2 regions of the Bacillus rugosus genome follow, and region 1 is predicted to be linked to the other one. Evidence: predicted binding sites of a transcription regulator. Region 1 holds the regulator's gene; the other holds the start of a gene.

Region 1 (8,036 bases):
GGCCAGCAATCCCATACAGAGAATGGTGATGAGGCCTGCTGTTTGATATGGAGCCGTAAATGTCAGCGTAAACAGAACGAGTGCCTGTACGATAAACATATAAAATAAAGCGGCAATTGGATTTCGATTTGACAGCTTTCCGCCCATCATATTGCCGATTGCAATGGCAATTCCGTATCCGAGCAGGATTACTGCAACAGTTCCGGCTTTGAAGCCTGTTACTTCCTGAAGCAGTGGAGACAGGTACGTGAATACAACGAATGTTCCTCCGTATCCAAGAGCTGTAATGACAAATAAAAGTAATAACCGGCCGTTTGTCACAAGCTTCATTTGATCCCGCATCGTTGTTTTCGTCCCTTTTCGTAATTTGGACGGGACAAGAATGCCATTGGTAATGAAAGCAATGATTCCGACTGCGATAATGACCATAAAGGCAAAACGCCAGCCGAGCTGCTGGCCGATAAACGTGCCGAAAGGAACTCCGGTTACTGTTGCTACAGTGAGGCCTGTAAACATGATCGAAATTGCGCTAGCCCTTTTATCCTCTGGGACAATATCCGCTGCGATGGTCGAACCGATCGACATAAACACACCGTGAGAAAAAGCTGATATCACACGTGCTGCTAATAATATCCCGATGCTTGAAGCGGTAGCTGCCATCGTATTCCCGGCAATAAAAATCAACATGATCCAAAGCAATAGCGTCTTACGTGACATGCCTGAGGTCAATGAAGTTAATATAGGCGCACCGAATGTAACGCCAAGCGCATAAAGGGAAACGGTCAATCCCGCTGTTGTGACAGGAATGTCCAGGTCATCAGAAATTAGCGGCAAAAGGCCGACGCTGATAAATTCGGTTGTTCCTATGGCGAATGCACTTACGGCCAAAGCCAGGAGTGCAGGAATGCTGCTTTTATTGGCTGAAGTCATCATGTTCCTCCTTTGTGTAATGTGTTGTATGATTGAAATTCTGCCGAGTAAGCTATATAAATAAAAAGAGCAGATTCAAATCAGCCGGCAAATGTGATTATGAAAGATATCGTCAAAAAAGAAAAGTACGTACTTTTAAGTGCTATAGTCACTTTTTGGTGCCTGTAAGGAGAATGAACGGTATGGAGAAGAAAAAATATAATATCTCTGTGGAAGCGACTCTTGAAGTGATCGGCGGGAAATGGAAATGCGTCATTTTATGCCACCTGACGCACGGAAAAAAACGCACGAGTGAATTAAAGCGCCTGATGCCTAACATCACGCAAAAAATGCTGACCCAGCAGCTGCGTGAGCTCGAAGCGGACGGTGTCATTAACCGGATCGTGTACAATCAGGTTCCTCCCAAAGTGGAATACGAGCTCAGCGAATACGGCCGCAGCTTAGAAGGGATTTTAGACATGCTGTGTGCTTGGGGAGCGAATCATATCAACAGAGTGTACGGGGATACATTTTCTGTATTAGAAGAAAGTGTGCTCAATGATAAGTTAAAACAGGAATCATAAAAAAATGAGAGCAGTCAGTGCGGAGCGCTGGCTGTTTTTTTGGTTCTTACGCCTAATTTTGTGTGCAAGAAAACATATAATGCATCATAAATTAGCGTTGTAATCGTTGATTTTTATCAATATGTACTGGCGAATTCGATTTAATGTGTTATACTAATTACAGATGACAACAAATTAGAATGGCATAATTGATAAGGGGTGTCCAACATGAAGGTAAAAGTAGCGATCAACGGGTTTGGAAGAATCGGAAGAATGGTTTTTAGAAAAGCAATGTTAGACGATCAAATTCAAGTAGTGGCCATTAACGCCAGTTATTCTGCAGAAACGCTGGCTCATTTAATAAAGTATGACACAAATCACGGCAGGTACGACAAAGAGGTTGTGGCTGGTGAAGACAGCCTGATCGTGAATGGAAAGAAAGTGCTTTTGTTAAACAGCCGTGATCCAAAACAGCTGCCTTGGCGGGAATATGATATTGACATTGTCGTTGAAGCCACAGGGAAGTTTAATTCAAAAGATAAAGCGATGGGTCATATTGAAGCGGGTGCGAAAAAAGTCATTCTGACTGCTCCGGGAAAAAATGAAGACGTTACCATTGTGATGGGAGTAAATGAGGACCAATTCGACGCCGACCGTCATGTCATTATTTCAAATGCATCATGCACGACTAACTGCCTTGCGCCAGTTGTAAAAGTGCTGGATGAACAATTTGGCATTGAGAGCGGGCTGATGACCACAGTTCACGCATATACGAATGACCAGAAAAACATTGATAATCCTCACAAAGATTTGCGCCGGGCGCGGGCATGCGGTGAATCCATCATTCCGACGACAACAGGAGCGGCAAAGGCGCTTTCGCTCGTGCTGCCGCATCTGAAAGGAAAGCTTCACGGCCTTGCCTTGCGCGTCCCTGTTCCGAACGTCTCACTGGTTGATCTCGTTGTCGATCTGAAAACAGATGTAACGGCTGAAGAGGTAAACGAGGCATTTAAACGGGCTGCCAAAACTTCAATGTACGGCGTTCTTGATTATTCAGATGAACCGCTCGTTTCGACTGACTATAATACAAATCCGCATTCAGCAGTCATTGACGGGCTAACGACAATGGTAATGGAAGACAGAAAAGTAAAGGTGCTCGCATGGTATGACAACGAATGGGGCTACTCATGCAGAGTCGTTGATCTGATCCGCCATGTAGCGGTACGAATGAAACATCCGTCTGCTGTATAAAATAAGGTCATGGACGCTTTTTGAAGAAAAAACCCTTAACAGCATATTTCTGAAAAAACGCACCTTGCAAATTAGACTTAAACACAGTATACTATTTTTCGTGAACTTCTTGCTTGAGACTGTTTCGGAATTACTTAAAGGGTTAGGACCTCTCCGGACTAACTTTCCCCCGTGGTAAATGGCCGACCCAGTTGTTGGAATTTCACTTTTTAATTCTTGTTAAGGGGGGTCCATGACTATGGAAACAATGGGGCGTCACGTTATCTCCGAGCTATGGGGATGCGATTTTGATAAGCTGAATGACATGGATTTTATTGAAAAAACGTTTGTAAATGCTGCTCTAAAATCAGGTGCTGAGGTGCGCGAGGTTGCATTTCACAAATTTGCACCGCAAGGCGTAAGCGGAGTTGTGATTATTTCTGAATCACACTTAACAATTCACAGTTTTCCTGAGCACGGATATGCGAGCATTGATGTTTATACTTGTGGAGACTTAGATCCTAATGTTGCTGCTGACTATATCGCAGAGGCATTACATGCTGATACAAGAGAAAACATTGAAATACCAAGAGGAATGGGGCCTGTGCAAATTAAACAGGCGCAAGCGAAAGTACTATAGTTAATACGAACACAAAGGGAGCTGAAGCTAAAAGCCATTATGCGCTTTTTAGCTTATGCTCCTTTTATTTTTATAAAGAAACAAAGGCAGTCAGCTTTTTCTTTTTTCATTTTTTTTGTAAAATAAGAAAGAGATTTTCACAAACCACCTGATGCTGTAGATACAGTTTTACACAACGGCTCTCCCGACAGATGCTGTCACATCTATTTTAAAAAGGCGGAGGCTGCCGAAAATACATTGCAGGGAACGAAATAGTTGGGAGCTGATTTTATTGAAATGTCCTTCATGCCAGCATAATGGAACGCGAGTCCTTGATTCACGGCCTGTGGATGACGGAAAATCGATTCGCCGAAGACGCGAATGTGAATCCTGCCACTACCGGTTTACGACCTTTGAGAAAGTGGAGGAAACCCCGCTCATCGTCGTAAAAAAAGAAGGTGTGCGTGAGGAATTCAGCCGAGAAAAAATGCTGCGCGGCCTCATAAAAGCATGCGAAAAAAGACCTGTTTCACTCAAAATGCTTGAAGACATGTGCTTTGATATTGAAAAAGAACTTCGCAATCAAGGCTGCTCTGAGGTGAAAAGCGAGCTTGTCGGAGAAATGGTGATGGACCGGCTGGCCAAGATTGATGAAGTCGCATATGTGCGGTTCGCGTCAGTCTATCGGCAGTTTAAAGATATAAACGTCTTTATCGACGAATTAAAAGACTTAATAAAGAAAGAGCGTTAAAAGAGCTAAGAGGATTCTTCTAGCTCTTTTCTCATGTGCAAAATTGGCATTTGATAGATATGAGAAACGGTGTAAAATGAAAGGTAGAAACAAATTCGGAAGGTTTGAGATGTATGGCTGACTATTGGAAAGATGTACTGCCTGTAGATCCGTATGTGGTCAAAAGCAGATCAATGCTGCAGGATATAGACAGACAAATTATCACACAACTGTATCAGCCCTTAATCGGCCCTGTTGCATTCTCTCTTTATATGACATTATGGGGAGAGCTTGAACAAAACCGTTTGTGGGGCGGAGAGTCCACACATAGACAGCTGATGGGGATGACACAGTCCAACTTAAAAACGATCCATCAGGAACAGGGGAAGCTCGAAGGCATCGGATTGCTGAAAGTATATATGAAGGAATCCGAGCGGCAGGAGCGCCTCTTTATATATGAACTCCTTCCGCCGCTCAGGCCAAATGATTTTTTTGAAGATGGAATGCTGAATGTTTTTCTGTACAATAGAGTCGGAAAAACAAAATATCAGCAATTGAAACAATTTTTCACGCACCCGGCCATTTCAGAAGATGCGAAGGACATTACGCGGCCGTTTAATCATGCGTTTGAATCGCTGCAGCCGAGTGAATGGAAGCTCACATCTGATATGGAGGAAACGGTGAGACTTGCGCAGGGTGCAGAGTATACTTCTGTCGGACAGGCTCCGTCCTACACCATAACAGAGGATGTGTTTGATTTTGATTTGTTTTTAGCGGGTCTATCTGAGACGATGATTCCGAGAAAAGCGATGACCCAGCAGGTGCGGGACACAATCAAAAAGCTTTCTTATCTTTACGGCATAGATCCTTTGCAGATGCAAAATGTCGTGATGAGCGCGATTGATGAGCGTGACGTCATTACAACGGAGGCTTTACGAAAAGCGGCCAGTGACTGGTATCAAATCGAAAGAAACGGCCAGCTGCCTGACTTAGTGGAAAAAACACAGCCGGTGCATCTGCGTGAAGGCGAAAAACCGGCGGAAGGGGAATCACTGGACGGAAAGCTGATTGCATTGCTTGAGACGATTTCTCCGAAGAAGCTTCTCCAGGACATTGCCGACGGAACAGAGCCGTCAAAAGCTGATCTGAAAATCATAGAAGAAATTATGTTTGAACAGAAGCTCGAGCCCGGCGTTACAAATGTGTTAATTTATTACGTCATGCTGAAAACCGACATGAAGCTGTCGAAAAACTATATCCAAAAAATCGCGTCGCATTGGGCGCGCAAAAAGGTAAAAACGGTCAGAGAAGCGATGAAGCTTGCGATAGAAGAAAACCGCCAATACCTTGAATGGGCTGAAGGAAAAGCAAATCAGCCTTCGAAACGAAACCAAAAAGTGATTCGCGAAGAAAAACTTCCTGACTGGATGAAAGAAAAGCAGACAGCGTCCGAGTCAGAGTCCGGACAGCAGAAGCTGCAACCGCAGGATTTGGAAGAACAGAAGAAAAAGATGATGGAAGAAATGGAAAAACTGAAAAAATACTCTGCCTATTAAAGACAGAGATGCGGGGTGAAGTAATAGATGGAACCAATCGGCCGTTCCCTGCAGGGCTTAACCGGCAGACCGGATTTCCAAAAACGTCTTGAACAAATGAAGGAAAAAGTCATGAAGGATCAAGATGTTCAGGCATTTTTGAAGGAAAACGAAGAAATGATTGATCAAAAAATGATCGAAAAGAGCTTAAATAAGCTTTATGAATATATCGGACAAAGCAAGAAGTGCTCCTATTGTTCAGAAGATGAAGATTGCAACAATCTGTTGGAGGGCTACCATCCGAAGCTTGTTGTCAATGGCCGTTCTATAGATATCGAGTATTATGAATGTCCTGTCAAACGGAAGCTAGACCAGCAGAAAAAACAAAAGTCTCTTATGAAAAGCATGTATATCCAGCAGGACCTTCTCGGCGCGACATTTCAGCAGGTTGATATCAGTGATCCGAGCAGGCTCGCGATGTTCCAGCATGTTACGGATTTTCTGAAAAGCTATAATGAGACGGGAAAAGGGAAAGGACTGTATTTATACGGGAAATTCGGGGTAGGAAAAACGTTTATGCTTGCTGCGATTGCCAATGAACTGGCTGAAAAAGAGTATTCCTCCATGATCGTATATGTGCCCGAATTTGTGAGAGAGCTCAAGAATTCGCTTCAAGACCATTCATTGGAAGAGAAGCTCAATATGGTCAAAACAACACCTGTATTAATGCTTGATGACATCGGAGCGGAATCAATGACGAGCTGGGTAAGGGATGAAGTCATCGGAACGGTGCTTCAGCACAGAATGTCCCAGCAGCTGCCGACGTTCTTTTCTTCTAATTTTTCACCTGATGAGCTAAAGCATCATTTTACGTATTCGCAAAGAGGAGAAAAGGAAGAAGTAAAAGCGGCAAGACTGATGGAGCGGATATTATATTTGGCTGCTCCAATCCGTCTTGACGGAGAAAACCGCCGCCATCCGTAATCGCTGCGGTTCAAAGGGGAAGGAACTGAGTGTATGAAACGAAAAACCGCTCTTAAATGGCTGACAGTGCTGGCCGTTGCAGGTTTAATCTTTTGGGGAAATAAAAGGTATTTGAATCTATCACCGAAAGAGATCAGGGTTTGGGTATTATCGTTCGGGGTCTTTGCACCGCTGATGTTTATCGGGATATCCATCGTCAGACCTCTTGTTTTATTTCCCGTTTCTGTTATTTCTATAGCGGGCGGACTTGCGTTTGGCCCGCTTCTCGGCACGCTTTATACGTTATTCGGTTCGATGTGCGCCTCAGCTGTATCGTTTTTTGCGGCCGGTTTGTTTGCGGCGAAAAAGACCGGCCATTACGAAAAGCTGGAAGCCATTCAGAAGCAAATGGAGGATAACGGATTTTTTTATATCTTTCTTCTGAGGATCCTGCCGATTAATTTTGATTTCGTCAGTTATGCGGCAGGTCTTTCCAATGTCAAAGCGCTGCCGTATTTTGCGGCGACGGCCGCGGGAATCATCCCTGGGACCATTGCGCTTAATGTGCTGGGGGCGAGCTTTTTGGCTGGAAATCTGCCCGCTTTCTATATGGTGCTCGTATTGTATATCGTGTTTATCTCGCTGCCGTTTATCTTCAGAAAGAAAATGCAAAACTTGTTCCAGGAATCAAATTAAGATTTGCCAATGACCTTTACGTCTATTTTAAAAACATCCCCCATATACTTGTAACAGATGCCGTAAGGGGGGACAAACATGCTTGAAATAATCTTTGAAGATGACCATGATGCAGCCGCTTTTTTACATCTCATTCAGCATTCGGACGATCGGAACAATATTATTGTCCGTGAAGGCATACGAAAAATCGGGATTGAAAAAGCGAAGCCGGCTTTCTCTATTCAGCGTTTTATGGAGCCGATTCTGGTCAAATTTTTTTTAGAATGCAAAGAAGACGAACATATGCTGTCATTGATTGAGGGAACATACTGCTTCACGGACCAGGATGAACAGCAGCAAATCCTTCAGCTCGCACACAGTATTATTGAAGGAGAAGCGGACGATCTTCCGTTTGAGCCGCTAAAGCTTTCGCGAAAACAATCTATTTTGGATGAACTCCAAACGATCTGTTTAGAGGAAGGCTTATTTTCCATTCGTTCCTTTCAGACCTTCCGACTCGGACAATACTACAAGCAGCTTAGAGACATTACGGAAGCGGCGATAGATGAATATAAGATGGAACAGGAATATCAAAATTTTATTCAAACACTCAGAGACTATGTAACAGCCAAACAGCCGAGACTCAAAAAGGTGCACATTGTCCATGATGGTTCTTTTACATTATGGGAACTGCGCTATGTGCCGGAACGGGAAAAGATGAAATACATAGACAGGCGATTTGTCCGCGATCATCCTATGTACATTGATTCTCATTTGCTCGCACCCCTGATTTCCATTGCGCCTGATGAAGT
Region 2 (8,036 bases), 960 kb from region 1:
GCAGGTTTATAAAGGAATGGATATTGGAACAGCTAAAATCACTGAACAGGAGATGGAGGGAGTACCCCATCATCTGATTGATATTTTAGATCCCCAAGATTCCTTCTCCACCGCCGATTATCAAGGCTTAGTGAGAAACAAAATCAGCGAGATTGCAAAAAGAGGAAAGCTTCCAATGATTGTCGGCGGTACAGGGCTTTATATACAATCTGTGCTTTACGATTATACATTTACGGAAGAGGCGAACGATCCTGTGTTTCGACAGAGCCTGCAAATGGCTGCTGAACGGGAAGGCGCTGACTTTCTTCATGCCAAACTTGCTGCGGCAGATCCAGAGGCAGCAGCTGCGATTCATCCCAATAATACGAGAAGAGTTATTCGTGCGCTGGAAATATTACACACGTCTGGAAAAACGATGTCACAGCATTTGAAGGAGCAAAAACGAGAACTTCTGTACAATGCAGTGTTAATCGGACTGACAATGGATAGAGACACGCTTTACGCAAGAATTAATCAGCGGGTTGATATGATGATGGAGGCCGGTCTTCTTCCCGAAGTGAAACGCCTCTACGACAAAAACGTGAGAGACTGTCAGTCGATACAGGCGATAGGCTATAAGGAGTTATATGCATATTTTGACGGTTTTGTGACACTTTCTGATGCCGTCGATCAGCTAAAGCAGAACTCAAGACGGTATGCGAAACGGCAGCTGACGTGGTTTCGCAACAAAATGCAGGTTACCTGGTTCGATATGACACCGCCCGTTGATATGGAGCTGAAAAAAAAGGAAATTTTCACACATATAGCAGGAAAACTCGAACTTTAATCGAAACTGTATGATATAGAGAATCAAGGAGGACGAAACATGAAACCGATTAATATTCAGGATCAGTTTTTGAATCAAATCCGGAAAGAAAATACGTATGTCACTGTTTTTTTGCTGAATGGCTTTCAGCTGCGTGGCCAGGTGAAAGGCTTTGATAACTTTACCGTATTGCTGGAATCGGAAGGTAAGCAGCAGCTTATCTATAAACATGCGATCTCAACGTTTGCGCCGCAAAAAAACGTCCAGCTTGAACTCGAATAGATCAAAAAATACCATGTCAAGGCATGGGGAGGCTGTCGGGGGAATCCCGGCAGCCATTTTTTAAGCTTGAGCTACTTTCATTCCAAGCTTTGTATTTTAGTAAGCTGACCATGCCAAGGCACGGTCTTTTTTTATGAGATCAACATATGCAAAACTAACTCGAATATCATGTAAAAATCTGAATTTGGGAGTGACGCGACCTTGTTTGAAAGTGAAGAACTGAGACGAATTAGGATTGCGCTTGTGTGGATAGCCGTATTTTTGCTGTTCGGAGCGTGCGGGAATCAAGATACCATCATTGAAACAGACAGCGGCAATTCAGGCTATGAAACGCCACAGCCAGCCTCGTTCCCGCTTGAACATAATCATTTTGGCGTTGTAGAGGACGGCTATATCAAAATTTATGAGTATAATGAGTCCCGCAATGAGGTAAAGCTGAAGACAGAATACTCGGATGATGAGCTTGAATAAAATTCACAAGCATCCGAATTTACAAAGCGGATGCTACCCGCTAAACTAAATACAGACACAGATCAAACAGAGGGTGAAATAAAATGAAGCATAAAGTGATCGTGAATCATTGGGAAGAAATTTGTGAAGATGATTCTTGCTATGAATACGGAACAAGCATCATTGTGAACGGAAAAGAATTAATCAGAGAAGCGTCAATTATCAGCGCTTTGAAGGCGGTTTTAGAAGAGATCGGTGCGGATGTTGAAATAGAAGAAACAGTAGAGAGCGAAAAATGCTGTGATAGCTTAAGAAAAAAAAATCTAGACTACTAAGCAGTTTTTTTTCATGTTATGATATACATCGGCTTAAAAACGACACCCTGAGTAGGACGAGAGATGATTCTCGTTCTGCTCTCTTTTTTGGGCCCTTATGAGTCTGCCCGTATGCCTGATTTGATCAAAATATGAATTTTTCACAAAAACAAATCTATATATTGTGTTTTTGTCAGAGGATAGTATACTATATATAGTGTTAGTGATGAGAGATTCATATTTTTTGATAGGTCGTGATAAAACGTGGTACAAATCATATTTGATTCGAAAACAGGGAATGTTCAGCGGTTTGTGAATAAAATAGGCTTTCAGCAGATACGCAAGGTGGACGAAATTGACCACCTGGACACTCCGTTTGTTTTGGTCACCTACACGACAAACTTCGGTCAGGTACCGGCATCAACACAATCATTTCTCGAAAAATACGCCCATCTTTTATTAGGAGTCGCTGCGAGCGGCAATAAAGTATGGGGCGATAACTTTGCAAAAAGCGCCGATACCATTTCAAGACAATATCAGGTGCCGATCTTGCACAAATTTGAACTCAGCGGCACATCTAAAGACGTTGAATTGTTTACTCAGGAGGTAGAAAGAGTTGTCACAAAATCAAGTGCCAAAATGGATCCAGTTAAATAACGAAATCATGATCCAAAAAGATGGAAAATTCCAGTTTGATAAGGATAAAGAGGCTGTACATAGCTATTTTGTAGATTATATCAATCAAAACACAGTTTTCTTTCACGATTTAAAAGAGAAGCTGGATTATTTGATAGAAAACCAATACTACGAAGAGGAATTCTTAAGCCTTTATTCTTTTGAAGACATTAAAGAAGTGTTTAAGACAGCTTACGCTAAGAAGTTTCGTTTTCCTTCCTTCATGAGTGCGTTTAAATTCTATAATGACTATGCTTTGAAAACGAATGACAAGAAAAAAATCCTCGAGCGTTATGAGGACCGGATCTCAATTGTTGCGCTGTTCTTCGCAAACGGCGACACTGAAAAAGCAAAAGAATATGTGCGCCTGATGATCAATCAGGAATATCAGCCGAGCACACCTACATTTTTGAACGCTGGCAGAAAACGCCGCGGTGAGCTTGTAAGCTGCTTCTTGCTCGAAGTCAATGATTCTTTAAACGATATTTCAAGAGCGATCGATATTTCCATGCAGCTTTCTAAACTGGGCGGCGGGGTTTCTCTTAACCTGTCCAAGCTTCGCGCGAAAGGTGAAGCCATTAAAGATGTTGAAAATGCCACAAAAGGCGTAGTAGGCGTGATGAAGCTTCTTGATAACGCGTTCCGTTACGCTGACCAAATGGGACAAAGACAAGGATCTGGCGCGGCGTACTTAAACATTTTCCACCGCGATATCAATGATTTTCTCGATACGAAAAAGATTTCTGCCGATGAAGATGTGCGCGTCAAAACGCTGTCTATCGGTGTTGTCATTCCGGATAAGTTCGTTGAGCTTGCGCGTGAGGACAAAGCGGCTTACGTATTTTATCCGCACACGATTTATAAAGAGTACGGCCAGCACATGGATGAGATGGACATGAACGAAATGTACGACAAGTTTGTAGACAACCCTCGGGTGAAAAAGGAAAAAATCAACCCTCGGAAATTGCTTGAAAAACTGGCGATGCTTCGTTCTGAATCAGGCTATCCATACATCATGTTCCAAGATAACGTCAATAAAGTGCATGCGAATAACCATATTTCCAAGGTGAAATTTTCTAACCTTTGCTCTGAAGTCCTGCAGGCATCTCAGGTTTCTTCATACACGGACTATGATGAAGCAGATGAAATCGGTTTGGATATTTCCTGCAACCTAGGCTCGCTTAACATTCTCAACGTCATGGAACATAAATCAATCGAAAAGACAGTTAAGCTTGCGACAGACTCTTTAACACACGTGTCTGAAACGACTGATATCCGCAATGCGCCTGCTGTAAGACGGGCAAACAAAGCGATGAAATCAATCGGTCTCGGCGCTATGAACCTTCACGGCTACCTTGCGCAAAACGGCATTGCGTATGAAAGTCCGGAAGCCCGTGACTTTGCAAACACGTTCTTTATGATGGTGAACTTCTACTCCATCCAGCGTTCTGCGGAAATCGCAAAGGAGAAGGGCGAAACATTTGATCAATATGAAGGATCAACCTATGCGACAGGTGAATACTTCGACAAATACGTTTCAACTGATTTCTCACCGAAATACGAAAAAATCGCTAACTTGTTTGAAGGCATGCATATCCCGACGACAGAGGACTGGGAAAAGCTAAAAGCATTTGTAGCTGAACACGGCATGTATCACAGCTACAGATTATGCATTGCACCGACAGGCTCTATCTCATACGTTCAATCTAGCACGGCGTCTGTTATGCCGATTATGGAACGAATTGAAGAAAGAACATACGGCAACTCAAAAACGTACTACCCAATGCCTGGGCTTGCATCTAACAACTGGTTCTTCTATAAAGAAGCCTACGATATGGACATGTTCAAGGTTGTAGATATGATCGCGACTATCCAACAGCACATTGATCAGGGAATCAGCTTCACATTGTTCTTAAAAGACACAATGACGACTCGTGATTTAAACCGAATCGATCTGTATGCACATCACAGAGGAATTAAAACCATTTACTATGCAAGAACGAAAGATACTGGGCAAGACAGCTGCCTTTCTTGTGTTGTTTGATTAAAGGAGAGTTTATAGTGACAAAAATTTATGACGCAGCAAACTGGTCAAAGCATGAAGACGATTTTACCCAAATGTTCTATAACCAAAATGTGAAACAGTTCTGGCTTCCGGAAGAGATTGCTTTAAACGGCGATCTCCTCACATGGAAGTATCTCGGAAAAAATGAGCAGGACACTTATATGAAGGTACTCGCCGGACTGACTCTTCTTGATACAGAACAAGGGAATACGGGGATGCCGATCGTGGCTGAACACGTAGAAGGCCACCAGCGGAAAGCGGTGCTGAACTTTATGGCGATGATGGAGAACGCTGTCCATGCGAAGTCGTACTCTAATATTTTCATGACCCTGGCACCGACTGAAACGATTAATGAAGTATTCGAATGGGTGAAACAAAATAAATATTTGCAGAAAAAAGCGCAAATCATCGTCGGGCTTTACAAAGCCATTCAAAAAGATGACGAGATTTCACTGTTCAAGGCGATGGTTGCTTCCGTCTATCTGGAAAGCTTCCTTTTCTACAGCGGTTTCTATTACCCGTTATATTTCTACGGACAAGGAAAACTGATGCAAAGCGGTGAAATCATTAACCTGATCCTTCGTGATGAAGCGATTCACGGCGTTTATGTGGGTCTCCTTGCTCAGGAAATTTACAATAAACAGACAGAAGAGAAAAAAGCAGAGCTTCGCGAATTTGCGATCGACCTTCTGAATGAGTTATATGAAAATGAGCTTGAGTATACAGAAGACTTGTACGATCAAGTCGGACTCTCACACGATGTAAAGAAATTCATCCGCTACAATGCCAATAAAGCGCTGATGAACCTTGGATTTGATCCATACTTTGAAGAGGAAGATATTAATCCGATCGTTTTAAATGGATTAAATACAAAAACAAAATCACATGACTTCTTCTCTATGAAGGGGAACGGTTATAAAAAGGCGACAGTTGAGCCACTCAAAGACGATGACTTTTATTTTGGAGATGAAAAAGAGCAGATATAATATCTGCTCTTTTCGGCTTGAAGGTTCAAATGAGGAGGACGCAGTAGCAATGGGAAAAATGGACGAAATGATTTTGGTCGCCCCGCGCGATGACGTGTTTAAGAAAGAAAGCTTAACCTTCCAGGGTGTGAGCAGCGAAGATAGCAGAGTAACAGAAATCATGGCTCAAATCGAAGCGGGCTATCATGAAATGAGAAGGGGGGACGCAGAAGAAGATCCGAATTTCAAGCAGCCGATTCCTTATGTCGTCATTAAGCGCGAAGATGAAGTTTTCCTTTACGAGCGGCTGGCTGGCGGCGGAGAATCACGTCTGCACAATAAGCTTTCTCTCGGCTTTGGAGGCCATATGAACTCGATTGAAGGAGCAGCCTCATTTGCTGAAGTCTTAAAGCTGAACACAGACCGTGAGCTTGACGAAGAACTGCAAATAAATGAAGAAGATAAACAAGCGATTGTCACACTGGGACTCATCAATGATGATGAAAACAGTGTCGGTAAAGTACATATCGGTATACTTTCTGCACTTCAATTAAAGCCAGGCTCAGAAGTGGAAGTGAAGGAGAAAGAACAAATTGCTGGAAAATGGATGAAAGTCTCTGAATTAAAACAGGACGACATCTATAACCGTCTGGAAACATGGTCACAATTTGTTGTTGATATTCTTGAATAAAAAAACCCGGTTTCTCGTGATGAGGAGCCGGGTTTTTTATAAGACGCTCGTCCACGTCTAGACTATGATTCGAGAATCACAATAGCGTCAAAGCCGGCATTTCTCGCTCTGGCAGCAAGAGCGTCTGCATTGTCTTTGGATGAAAATGCGCCAATCTGTACTTTGTATAATCCATCCTTTAAAAGGACAACCGTGTCAAAGCCTTTCGCTTCGGCGCTGCCTGCGAGTGAGTCCGCATTCGCTTTCACTTTAAATGCGCCGATCTGAACCTTATATAACCCTGAGTTGGATGTCTTTTTAAGGCTAAAGGCTTGCTCCAGCCCGTTTGCATGGCCTCTCGCTAAGCTTTGAATAAAGCTGTTTGTTTTCAGCTTATTTGCATCCGCAACGGTATCAATGAAGCCGTTCTCGGTCAATAAGGCAGGCATTGCCGACTCCCTTAGGACGTGGAAGTTTGCTGTTTTTCTGCCGCGGTCTGCAAAGTCGACAGCTTGTATCACATTAGAGTGAATTGCCGATTGGTAAGTCGTCGTCGGGGCCCCCACACCCGGGTAAATATAGCTTTCAAAACCTGTCCCACCCCCGGAATTAACGTGAATGGACAAAAAGAAATCTGCTCCCCAGTTGTTAGCCGCGTTTGTCCGGTCGCTTAAGCTGACATATTGGTCGCTTGTCCGGCTCAGCAGCAAAGAAACCCCTTCATACTCGTTCGTCAATATCGTACGCAAAGCTAAAGCGATTTGCAGGGTTAACGTTTTTTCTTGAAGTCCATTTCCTACGGCGCCTGGATCAGACCCGCCATGCCCAGGATCAATAAAAATCTTAACCATTCTTCATCACCTCATTACAGGATATGAAAAAACACGGCTCCTGCTTGTACGATTATCATTCGTCTGAAAAATGAGGAAATAACCCTTTCATATACGGAAATTATTTCTCGGGAAAGCGCACAATTCAACATAAAGCGACAGCGGATTCTATCTGAAATAAAAATGTGAATATGTCATTTGTATGTGAATATTACGGGTTCGGCCCTATTTCCACCACTGATTCCGTCAGGTCTTCGGCTCTGTGTCAGGCATTTGGAACGTAAATTAATACGTTTAGCTCCTTTCATATGCTGAGAAATAAAAGGCAAGGGAAACGTGTCGTTGAAGACATCTCTTTAATAATAGAAGAAAAAGAAATGTATCTTTAAACGAATGACCGTGGTCAATATGCTGACGGGAGTGACCGTCCGCTGATTCCTGTTCGAAGCCGTAAGCATCATATCAAACAGGGGGCAAAGAACACAGCTTCGGGTGGGATCTTCCGCTGAGAGATTCGTTTAATTTGTTAAAAGCGATATAGGAAGTGTCGGTAATGGATTATAGACCTCTGATATTGAGAAAATAGTATTAATGAGGTTTATATGTCAAAGGCATAGCTCCAGTGTTCCTTACAAAATTGTTAAAAACAAAATCTCTTGGTTTGTCCACCCCATGTCCTTGAATACAATTAGAAATAAAGTATTTCTCGGGAAAGCGCAAGATTCCTTATCATTCCCGAAATTAGCAATTGTTTCGACACATGATAGGCGTTTGTCACAAACGGCATCCGCTTGAATATCATATAGAGAGAACAGAGAGGTGAAAATGTTGGAGCGCGCTGTGACATATAAAAACAACGGACAGATCAACATTATTCTTAACGGGCAAAAGCAGGTGCTGACGAATGCTGAGGCAGAGGCGGAATATCAGGCTGCATTGCAAAAAAACGAAGCAAAGCACGGCATTTTGAAGGAAATCGA

What was found. The regulator NrdR, encoded in region 1, represses ribonucleotide reductase genes. The targets are predictions, from matches to a motif close to AACACNATATATNGTGTT.
Region 2: a site for NrdR is predicted at 2,056-2,073, ahead of nrdI (class Ib ribonucleoside-diphosphate reductase assembly flavoprotein NrdI). Genes of this name have one in related genera too.

The regions. Positions count from the first base shown of each region.
Region 1 covers NZ_CP096590.1:2,848,763-2,856,798, reverse strand. The annotation lists gene M0696_RS14545 (MFS transporter) at 1-930, opposite strand, end outside; gene M0696_RS14540 (winged helix-turn-helix transcriptional regulator) at 1,113-1,493, shown strand; gene M0696_RS14535 (glyceraldehyde-3-phosphate dehydrogenase) at 1,701-2,723, shown strand; gene speD (adenosylmethionine decarboxylase) at 2,962-3,342, shown strand; gene nrdR (transcriptional regulator NrdR) at 3,614-4,072, shown strand; gene dnaB (replicative helicase loading/DNA remodeling protein DnaB) at 4,186-5,607, shown strand; gene dnaI (primosomal protein DnaI) at 5,635-6,570, shown strand; gene M0696_RS14510 (TVP38/TMEM64 family protein) at 6,604-7,245, shown strand; gene ytxC (putative sporulation protein YtxC) at 7,324-8,036, shown strand, end outside.
Region 2 covers NZ_CP096590.1:1,889,625-1,897,660, forward strand. The annotation lists gene miaA (tRNA (adenosine(37)-N6)-dimethylallyltransferase MiaA) at 1-826, shown strand, start outside; gene hfq (RNA chaperone Hfq) at 866-1,087, shown strand; gene M0696_RS09360 (YmzC family protein) at 1,289-1,558, shown strand; gene M0696_RS09365 (hypothetical protein) at 1,642-1,872, shown strand; gene nrdI (class Ib ribonucleoside-diphosphate reductase assembly flavoprotein NrdI) at 2,116-2,508, shown strand; gene nrdE (class 1b ribonucleoside-diphosphate reductase subunit alpha) at 2,468-4,570, shown strand; gene nrdF (class 1b ribonucleoside-diphosphate reductase subunit beta) at 4,588-5,577, shown strand; gene M0696_RS09385 (hypothetical protein) at 5,627-6,247, shown strand; gene M0696_RS09390 (N-acetylmuramoyl-L-alanine amidase) at 6,310-7,077, opposite strand; gene spoVK (stage V sporulation protein K) at 7,882-8,036, shown strand, end outside.